DNA from 4 places in the Streptomyces sp. NBC_00258 genome. Region 4 is predicted to be linked to each of the others. Evidence: riboswitches for the same ligand, from Rfam matches in the RefSeq annotation. Region 4 holds a riboswitch; each other region holds the start of a gene.
The links. A riboswitch is a leader RNA that binds a small molecule or an ion and turns the genes downstream of it on or off. The one in region 4 is predicted to bind cobalamin.

Region 1 (2,191 bases), 4.5 Mb from region 4:
TTGGCGGCGTCCTTGAAGGTCATCCAGCCGTTGCCGGTCTGCGCGAGGGTGCGCATCATGCGGCCGTACAGATCGCGGGCCGGGATGGTCTTCTTGGCGAGCCCCCGGTCCTCAGCCTTGCGGTAGGCAGCGTCGAATTCCTCGCCCCACAGGTCGACCAGCTCGGGCACGTCGGCCGGCGAGAACAGCGACCAGACGCGGTCCTCGTTCACCCGGCGCATGAACTCGTCCGGGATCCAGTGCGCGAGGTTCAGGTTGTGCGTACGCCGGGCGTCCTCACCGGTGTTGTCGCGCAGCTCCAGGAACTCCTCGATGTCGGAGTGCCAGGTCTCCAGGTAGACCGCGGCCGCGCCCTTGCGCCGGCCGCCCTGGTTCACGGCGGCGACCGAGGCGTCGAGTGTCTTCAGGAACGGGACGATGCCGTTGGAGTGCCCGTTCGTCCCCCGGATCAGGGAACCGCGCGAGCGGACACGGGAGTACGCGATGCCGATGCCGCCCGCGTGCTTCGAGAGGCGGGCCACCTGGTGGTAGCGGTCGTAGATGGAGTCCAGCTCGTCCAGCGGGGAGTCGAGGAGGTAGCAGGACGACATCTGGGGGTGCCGCGTACCGGAGTTGAAGAGCGTGGGGGAGGACGGCAGGTAGTCGAGGCGGCTCATCAGCCGGTACAGGGCGGCCACTTCGTCGACCGAGCGGGACGTGTCGTCCTCGGCGAGGCCGCTCGCCACGCGCAGCATGAAGTGCTGGGGCGTCTCGATGACGGACCGCGTGATCGGGTGCCGCAGCAGATACCGGCTGTGCAGCGTGCGCAGGCCGAAGTAGCCGAAGCGGTCGTCGCCTTCGAGGTCGATCAGCGCGTCCAGACGGGCCGCGTGGGTCCGTACGAACTCGGCGGTGCGGTCGGCGATCAGGCCCTCGCGGTGGCCGACCGCGACGGACTCGGAGAAGGAGCGGACCCCCTGCGAGGCGGCCTCCTCGGCGATGCCGATCGTCAGCAGGCGGGCGGCCAGCTTCGAGTACACGGGGTCCTCGGAGATGAGGCCCGCGGCCGCCTCCGTGGCCAGCTCGCGCAGCTCCGCGGTGATCCCGTCGGCCCCGACGGAGGACCGGCCGCGCAGCGCGGCGGCGGCGACCCTGCCGGGATCGGCGTCGGGAAGGTCGGCGGTGAGGTCGGCCAGGGTCCGCAGCAACACGGTTCCCGGTCCGTCGGCCTCGGCCCTGTCCTGCTGGTACTGGGGCGCTTTCGCTGAGACCGGATCGGCTGGCGCGATGGTCACGTGGGGCTCTCCCTCGCTCGGCACGGAGCCTGCGGGGAGAGGGGTTCGGGGCACACGGGGGTACACGCTCTGCGCAGCGGTACGCCGCGTCCACCGGCCCACTCCGCGAGGCCCGGACGTCATGGCACCCGGGCCGGATGGCCTGGGCACGCTGTCGGCAGGTCCTCGGACTGACCAGGCGCACGGCTCTCCTCCAGGGACAGACATGCACAAGTACACCGTTGCGGGACAGTTCCGGATTTGCACCGGATTCCCCTGCGGCGACAGCGAGCATGAGCATACATCTTGTGCCGGGCTCGGGAAGCACCCCCACATGTTGTGTCGTGTCGGCTTCGGAGGGTGTCAGAGTGTCAACTCGTAGGTGAGCAGCATGATGTCGTCGAGGTCCGGGACCGGGTTCCAGTCGCGGTCGGGGGCGCGGGTGAAGCCGAGGCGTCCGTAGATGCGGTGGGCGCTGTGCATGGTGCGCTGGGTGGACAGCACGACGCGTACGCAGCCGTGCGTGGCCCGGGCGCGGTCGACGCAGGCGCGTACGAGGGCCTCGCCCGCTCCGTGCCCGCGGGCCTCCGTGGCGACCGCCAGCATCCGTATCTCGGCCTCGCCCTCGCGCGCGATGTCGGCCATCGGCCCGCCGGACGGGACGAAGGTCACGCCGCCGACGACCCGCTCGCCCGCCCCTGCCCCCAGCACGGCCACCAGCACGTCGGCGGCCGCGGCCCGCTTCGCGACGTCCCGCAGCTCGCCCAGATACTCGTCGCTCTCGCCGAAGTCGAGGAGCCCGTCCCCGAGATAGGCCTGCGCGGTGATCTCGCCCACAGCCTCGTACTCCTCGGGCCTCGCCCGCCTGATCACGATGTCCATGCCTGGCAGTGTGCCCGAGGGGTACGACGAGGGGCTGCCGAGTTTCTCGCGTACCG
Region 2 (2,191 bases), 5.7 Mb from region 4:
GTGGTGATGGAGGCGGCCGGTTTCGACGTCGTCCTCGTCGAGACGGTCGGTGTCGGCCAGTCCGAGACCGCCGTCGCGAACATGGTCGACTCCTTCCTGCTCCTCACGCTCGCCCGTACCGGGGACCAGTTGCAGGGCATCAAGAAGGGTGTCCTGGAGCTGGCGGACGTGATCGCCGTCAACAAGGCGGACGGCCCGCACGAGCGCGACGCCCGGGGCGCGGCAAGGGAGTTGGCGGGTGCGCTGCGGCTGATGCATCCCGCCGACGCCGCCTGGACGCCACCGGTGCTGAGTTGCAGCGCCCGTGAGTCGACGGGCCTGGACACGGTCTGGGAGCGTCTCGAACAGCACCGTACGCTTCTCGACTCGTCCGGCCGTCTCGCCGCCAAACGCCGTGACCAGCAGGTCGACTGGACCTGGACGATGGTGCGCGACGAACTCCTCGGCCGCCTGCACGCCGACCCCGCCGTGCGCGCCCTCGGACCCGATCTCGAACAGCGGGTCAGGAACGGCGAGTTGACGGCCACGCTCGCCGCCGAGCGCATTCTTCGGGCGTTCGGCGGCAACACGGGCTGAGCCGGACCGGGCAACCGCTCCACGCCCGTCCGGTTCACCTGGGCGGTGTCTCGTACGGCCGTCCGGCATATGGGAAACGTTTCACGTCGCGAGGCCGCGCCCCCTAGGCTGACCGGTGCAGCTGGTTCGCCCCGTCCGCCAGGCGGGATGCGTCGTAAGAGGGAACCCGGTGGGAATCCGGGACTGCCCCGCAGCGGTGAGCGGGAACGACCGCCGTCAAACGCACTGGACCCCGAGAAGCGGGGCCTGGGAAGCGACGGCCAGTAGGTGTCCTCCGTACGGAGGACGTGCTCGCGAGTCCGAAGACCTGCCATCTGCCCGTGCGTGACCGATCGCGTACGGACATCCCGGTGACCTCGTGGGCGGGTCGGCGTACATATCCGGTGGACGACCGCGCCTTGCCGCGCGAGGTACTTCCGCCGGGTTCGTCACCCCTTCGCGCTCACGTCCCGTCGCCGGGATCTCAGGGAGACATCTCGCGAAGGAGAGTTCCGTGACATCGAAGTCCGCAGCCGCGGCGGCACGGGCCACCGTGTACGGCTACCCCCGTCAGGGCATGGGCCGGGAACTGAAGAAGGCTATCGAGGGGTACTGGAAGGGCCGCGTCGACGCCGACGCCCTCCGGGCCACCGCCGCCGAACTGCGCCGCAGCAACTGGCAGCAGCTTTCCGAGGCCGGCGTCCACGAAGTGCCGACCGGCGACTTCTCGTACTACGACCATGTCCTGGACACCAGCGTCATGGTCGGCGCGATCCCCGCCCGCCACCGCGCCGCGGTCGAGGCCGACGCGCTCGACGGCTACTTCGCGATGGCCCGTGGCACCCAGGACGTGGCGCCGCTGGAGATGACGAAGTGGTTCGACACCAACTACCACTATCTGGTCCCGGAGTTGGGCCCGGGCACCGTCTTCACGGCCGACTCCGCCAAGCAGGTCGCCGAGCTCCGCGAAGCCCTCGCCCTCGGCCTCACCGCCCGGCCGGTCCTCGTCGGGCCCGTCACCTATCTCCTGCTCGCCAAGCCCGCACCCGGTGTGGCCGCCGACTTCGACCCGCTGACCCTGCTGGACCGACTGCTGCCGGTGTACGCCGAGGTCCTCTCCGATCTGCGGGCGGCGGGCGCGGAGTGGGTGCAGCTCGACGAACCGGCCCTGGTCCAGGACCGTACGCCCGCCGAACTGAACGCCGCCTCCCGCGCCTACCGCGACCTCGGCGCGCTCACCGACCGTCCGAAGCTGCTGGTCGCCTCCTACTTCGACCGGCTCGGCGACGCCCTGCCGATGCTCGCCAAGGCCCCGGTCGACGGCCTCGCCCTCGACTTCACCGAGGCGGCCGCCGCCAACCTGGACGCGCTCGCCGCCGTCGGCGGACTGCCGGGCAAGCGCCTGGTCGCGGGCGTGGTCAACGGGCGCAACATCTGGGTCAACGACCTGGAGAAGTCCCTGGCCACGCTCGGCACCCTGCTGGGGCTGGCCGACCGGGTCGACGTGGCCGCGTCCTGCTCACTGCTCCACGTGCCGCTCGACGCCACCGCCGAACGGGACATCGAGCCGCAGATCCTGCGCTGGCTCGCCTTCGCCCGGCAGAAGACCGCCGAGATCGTGACCCTCGCCAAGGGT
Region 3 (2,191 bases), 790 kb from region 4:
CCGCAGGAACTCGGTGCGCAGCGGGTTCTGTACGTCCGTGAGGTGCAGGTCGGTGAACTGCACGAAGCACGCGAGCGGTGTGCGCCGGTCCTGGCGGCCGGTGGCGGCAGGCGCGAGATCCCCGCGTACGACCACGGGCCATCCGGGGCCAGAGACCAGCCGTCGGTAGGCGCCGGTGTGCGCGCGGCCGCCGAGGCGGGCCGTCGTCTCCAGGGTGGTCGCCGCGTACGGGGCCGCGCGTCGCGCCGGCCGTCGGGCAGCTCGGGTGGCGAGGGGCGGCTGCGGGGCGGCACTCGCCGCGGCGGCCTGCGCGGAGGGGGCCGGGCGCTGCCGTGGGAAGACGGCAGCCGCTCCTCCGGTCGCTCCCGCGGCGACGGCACCGGACGCGAGTAGAAAGCGACGACGGTTGATCGAGGATGCGGACGGAGACGGAGACGGAGACGGAGACGGCGATGGGGACGGGGGCAGGGATGGGGAAGCGGGTGTGGGCGAGGGCGGGGGAGTGGATGCGGTCCCCGCTGTTTCGGTCCCGGTCATGGGGCGGCCCTCCGGTGCCTCCGAGAGACTCAACTAGCGGAACCACTCATTCAGGCCGCAGGGGCGGGGGTGTGAGCCGGGGTGTGGCGTGGCCGTGAACACCGCCGGAACAGGTGGAGCGGCCGATGGGGCGCCGCACTGCAGGTCCGCCCGCCGGTCCGCGACATCCGCCGTGATAGCTTGCCGAGGCCAGTCGAACCCATGTACGTGGGTCAGGGAATCCGGTGGGAATCCGGAGCTGACGCGCAGCGGTGAGGGTGACGGGCGTGGCATCGGCCACTGGATCGGAACGACGGTCCGGGAAGGCGCCTCGTCCGGGTGACCCCGAGTCCGAAGACCTGCTGGCGGCCTCCGCGGTCACGTGCCGACGGGGGAGCACCGTACGACCGGGCTCCGCGTTCGAGCCCTCGACGCCTGAGGAACTCCCGTGCCTGTCGCACGTCTTGCCCGCCCCGCTGCCCTCGTCCTGTCCGGAGCTCTCCTGCTGACCGGCTGCGGTTCGGGGGACTCGTCCTCCGACACGGACTCCAAGGCCGCCGTCACTCTCGACAACTGCGGACAGACCGTACGCGTCGAGTCCCCGCCCGAGCGGGCGGTCTCCCTGAACCAGGGCACCACCGAGATCATGCTCTCGCTCGGCCTCGCGGACCGTATGGCGGGTACCGCCACCTGGACCGACCCGGTGATGAAGGGCCTGGCGAAGGCGAACGCGAAGGTGGAGCGGATCGCCGACAACAATCCCTCCTTCGAACGGGTCCTGGACGCCGATCCCGACTTCGTCGCCGCCTCGTTCGTGTCGACACTCGGCAAGGGCGGCGTGGCCACCCGGGAGCAGTTCGAGAAGCTCGGTGTGCCCGCTTACGTCTCGCCCTCCGACTGCGTCGGCAAGGACAACGCCTCGGGCGGCGACGGCGCGCGGAAGAAGGCCCTCGGCATCGACGCCATCTACGGCGAAGTGCGCGACCTGGCCGAGGTGTTCGGCGTCGAGAAGCGGGGCGAGCAACTCGTCGCCGATCTCAAACAGCGGATGAAGAAGGCCACTTCGGGGATCGACGCCTCCGACGTCACCCTCCTGTACTGGTTCGCCAACTCCGACTCGCCCTACATGGCGGGCTGTTGTGGTGCGCCCGGCGTCATCACCCGGACCCTCGGCGCGAAGAACGTCTTCGACGACACGCACGAGGAGTGGCCCCAGATCAACTGGGAGACCGTCGCCGACCGCGACCCCGACGTGCTCGTCATCGGCGATCTGACGCGCAAGTCGCAGACCGCCGAGTCCGCGAAGAAGAAGATCGAGTTCCTGGAGTCCGACCCGGTCACCAGGAACATGACCGCCGTCAAGAAGAAGCGGTACGTCCTGCTCAGCGGGCAGGCGATGAACCCGACCATCCGCACGGTCGAGGGCGTCGAGCAAGTCGCCTCCGCCCTGCGGGAGTTCGGGCTCGCCGGGTGACACGGCCGCGTCTGGGACTGCTCATCGCCGCGGGCGTCGCCCTGCTCCTCGTGTCCGTCGCCTTCGCGATCACCATCGGTCCCGCGGACATCCGGGTCGGCGACGTCTGGTCCGTGGTCGCGTCCCATCTCGGCTGGGGCAGCTCGGAGTTGACCCCGATCCGGGACGGGATCGTCTGGGAGCTGCGGCTGCCGCGCACGC
Region 4 (2,191 bases):
CTCGGCCGCAAGGGCGGCGTCGTCCGCTGGTCGACCGCGACCCGTATGTTCATCGCTTGGGGCCTCACGCTGCCCGCCGCCGGTCTGGTAGGCGCGGGCGCCGAGTTCCTCACCAAGCAGGGCACCTGGGGCATCGTCCTCACCGGCGCGCTGCTGGTCGCGGGCTCGGCGGTCATCTGGGTCCTCTCCCGCCGCCAGCCGGTCACCCGCGACAACGTGAACGACGTCGAAGGCGAGCCCGCGGGCGTCGTGACCACCGCCATCGCCGCCGTCACCCCGCCGCCTGCGGGCACGGTCGCCACGGCCGACGAGTTCAAGACCACCATCCCGGGCCCGGACGCCACCGAGCCCGCCCGCCCGGCCACGGTGTAAGGAACCCACAGCATGAAGATCGACTGGGCAGCCCTCGGCTCCGTCTTCGGAGTCAGCCTCATCGTCACCGTCGCCCTCGTGGGCCTCTTCACCCTCGGCATCGTCGGCCTCTCCAAGCGCGAGTCCGCCTCCGCCCAGGGCGGCACAGCGACCCTCGCGGTCACGGGCGCGTACGCCTGCTTCGCCGCGTGCGCGGCGGCGGTGACGTACGGGATCTATCTGATCGTCGCCTGACGCGTACAGCGCCTCCGCACCTCACGACTCCGCCCCGCCGACCCCCCGGTCGGCGGGGCGGAGTCGTGTCCGTGTGTGGGCCTCAGCACACTCTCCCGTCGCAGGTCAACAGCAAGTTGACGGGTGTTCGTGGGCGTGGTGGACTGCCGGAGCCATGTACGGCGGCAGGAGAGGAAGCCGGTGCGAATCCGGCGCGGTCCCGCCACTGTTACCGGGGAATCGATCCCCCGGGAGCCAGGAACTCTCGCCGTCGGTCTCGTCGAACCAGGGCGTGGACACCCTGAGTGAGGACAAATCGCCATGCGCGGCTGCCCAAGTGCCTTTCGAGCGACGGTTGTACCCGACCTGACGGTCGGCTGAACCGATGAGTGCCGATCGCGTCTTCGCGTACGGCGCCGCCGCCGGCCTCCTCGGTGACCTGCTGCTCGGCGATCCCCGCCGGGGGCATCCGGTCGCCGCGTTCGGACGGACCGCGGGCGCCGTGGAGCGGGTGCTGTGGCGGGACCACCGGGGGTGGGGTGCGCTGCACACCGCCGTCTGCGTGGGCGGTGCCACCGGACTCGCGGCGCTCGCCGCCCGCTCCGTGCGTGCCTCGCGCGTCGCGTCCGTCGCGTTGACCGCCACCGCCACCTGGTCCGTCGTCGGCGGGACTTCGCTCGGGCGTGAGGCCCGGGCCGTCGGCGGGGCGCTCGCCGCCGGGGACGTCGAGGTGGCCCGGGAGCGGCTGCCTCATCTCTGCGGGCGGGATCCGCAGGCGCTGGACGCCGACGGGATCGCCCGGGCCGTCGTGGAGTCCGTCGCCGAGAACACCTCCGACGCCGTCGTGGGCGCCTTCGTGTGGGGTGCCGCGGCCGGTGTGCCGGGGCTCGTCGGATTCCGTGCCGTGAACACGCTCGACGCGATGGTCGGGCACAGGTCCGCCAAGTACCGGCGGTACGGGTGGGCCTCCGCGCGGCTCGACGACGTCGCGGGGTGGCCGGGAGCGCGGCTCACCGCCGTCCTCGCGGCCGTCGCGGGAACCGATCCGCGCGGGGCCGTACGCGCCTGGCGTGCCGACGCCGCCAAGCATCCGAGCCCCAACGCCGGGCCCGTCGAGGCCTCGTTCGCGGGGGCGCTCGGCGTGCGGCTGGGCGGGACGCTCTCGTACGCCGGAAGGGTCGAGCACCGGCCCGTGCTCAACGGCGAGGGGCGGGCCGTGGAGGTCGGCGACATCGAGCGGGCCGTACGGCTCTCGCGGCGCGTGGGCTGGCTCGCGCTCGGCGTGAGTGTCGCCGGGCGGCTCCTCGTCAACGGCCTTCGCACGAAGGGGCGTACGTCATGAGCCGGGGTACGAGCGGGGGCACAGGTGGGGGCCTGCTCGTCGCCGGCACCACCTCCGACGCGGGCAAGAGCGTCGTGACCGCCGGGATCTGCCGGTGGCTGGTGCGCCAGGGCGTCAAGGTCGCGCCCTTCAAGGCGCAGAACATGTCGCTCAACTCGTTCGTCACGCGGGAGGGCGCCGAGATCGGCCGGGCGCAGGCCATGCAGGCGCAGGCCGCGCGCGTGGAGCCCACCGCGCTGATGAATCCCGTGCTGCTCAAGCCCG

Region 1: linked by a shared signal. The riboswitch ahead of OG718_RS20330 (ribonucleoside-diphosphate reductase subunit alpha) and the one ahead of OG718_RS40500 (cobalamin biosynthesis protein) in region 4 are both predicted to bind cobalamin.
Region 2: linked by a shared signal. The riboswitch ahead of metE (5-methyltetrahydropteroyltriglutamate--homocysteine S-methyltransferase) and the one ahead of OG718_RS40500 (cobalamin biosynthesis protein) in region 4 are both predicted to bind cobalamin.
Region 3: linked by a shared signal. The riboswitch ahead of OG718_RS44025 (ABC transporter substrate-binding protein) and the one ahead of OG718_RS40500 (cobalamin biosynthesis protein) in region 4 are both predicted to bind cobalamin.

The regions. Positions count from the first base shown of each region.
Region 1 is NZ_CP108081.1:4,591,790-4,593,980, reverse strand. Features, by position in the region: gene OG718_RS20330 (ribonucleoside-diphosphate reductase subunit alpha) at 1-1,274, opposite strand, end outside; cobalamin riboswitch at 1,414-1,554, opposite strand; gene OG718_RS20325 (GNAT family N-acetyltransferase) at 1,617-2,135, opposite strand.
Region 2 is NZ_CP108081.1:3,369,517-3,371,707, forward strand. Features, by position in the region: gene meaB (methylmalonyl Co-A mutase-associated GTPase MeaB) at 1-576, shown strand, start outside; cobalamin riboswitch at 682-905, shown strand; gene metE (5-methyltetrahydropteroyltriglutamate--homocysteine S-methyltransferase) at 1,070-2,191, shown strand, end outside.
Region 3 is NZ_CP108081.1:9,886,870-9,889,060, forward strand. Features, by position in the region: gene OG718_RS44020 (TIGR03767 family metallophosphoesterase) at 1-537, opposite strand, end outside; cobalamin riboswitch at 711-897, shown strand; gene OG718_RS44025 (ABC transporter substrate-binding protein) at 965-1,990, shown strand; gene OG718_RS44030 (FecCD family ABC transporter permease) at 1,987-2,191, shown strand, end outside.
Region 4 is NZ_CP108081.1:9,094,473-9,096,663, reverse strand. Features, by position in the region: gene OG718_RS40510 (inorganic phosphate transporter) at 1-372, shown strand, start outside; gene OG718_RS40505 (hypothetical protein) at 385-606, shown strand; cobalamin riboswitch at 729-872, shown strand; gene OG718_RS40500 (cobalamin biosynthesis protein) at 971-1,927, shown strand; gene OG718_RS40495 (cobyric acid synthase) at 1,924-2,191, shown strand, end outside.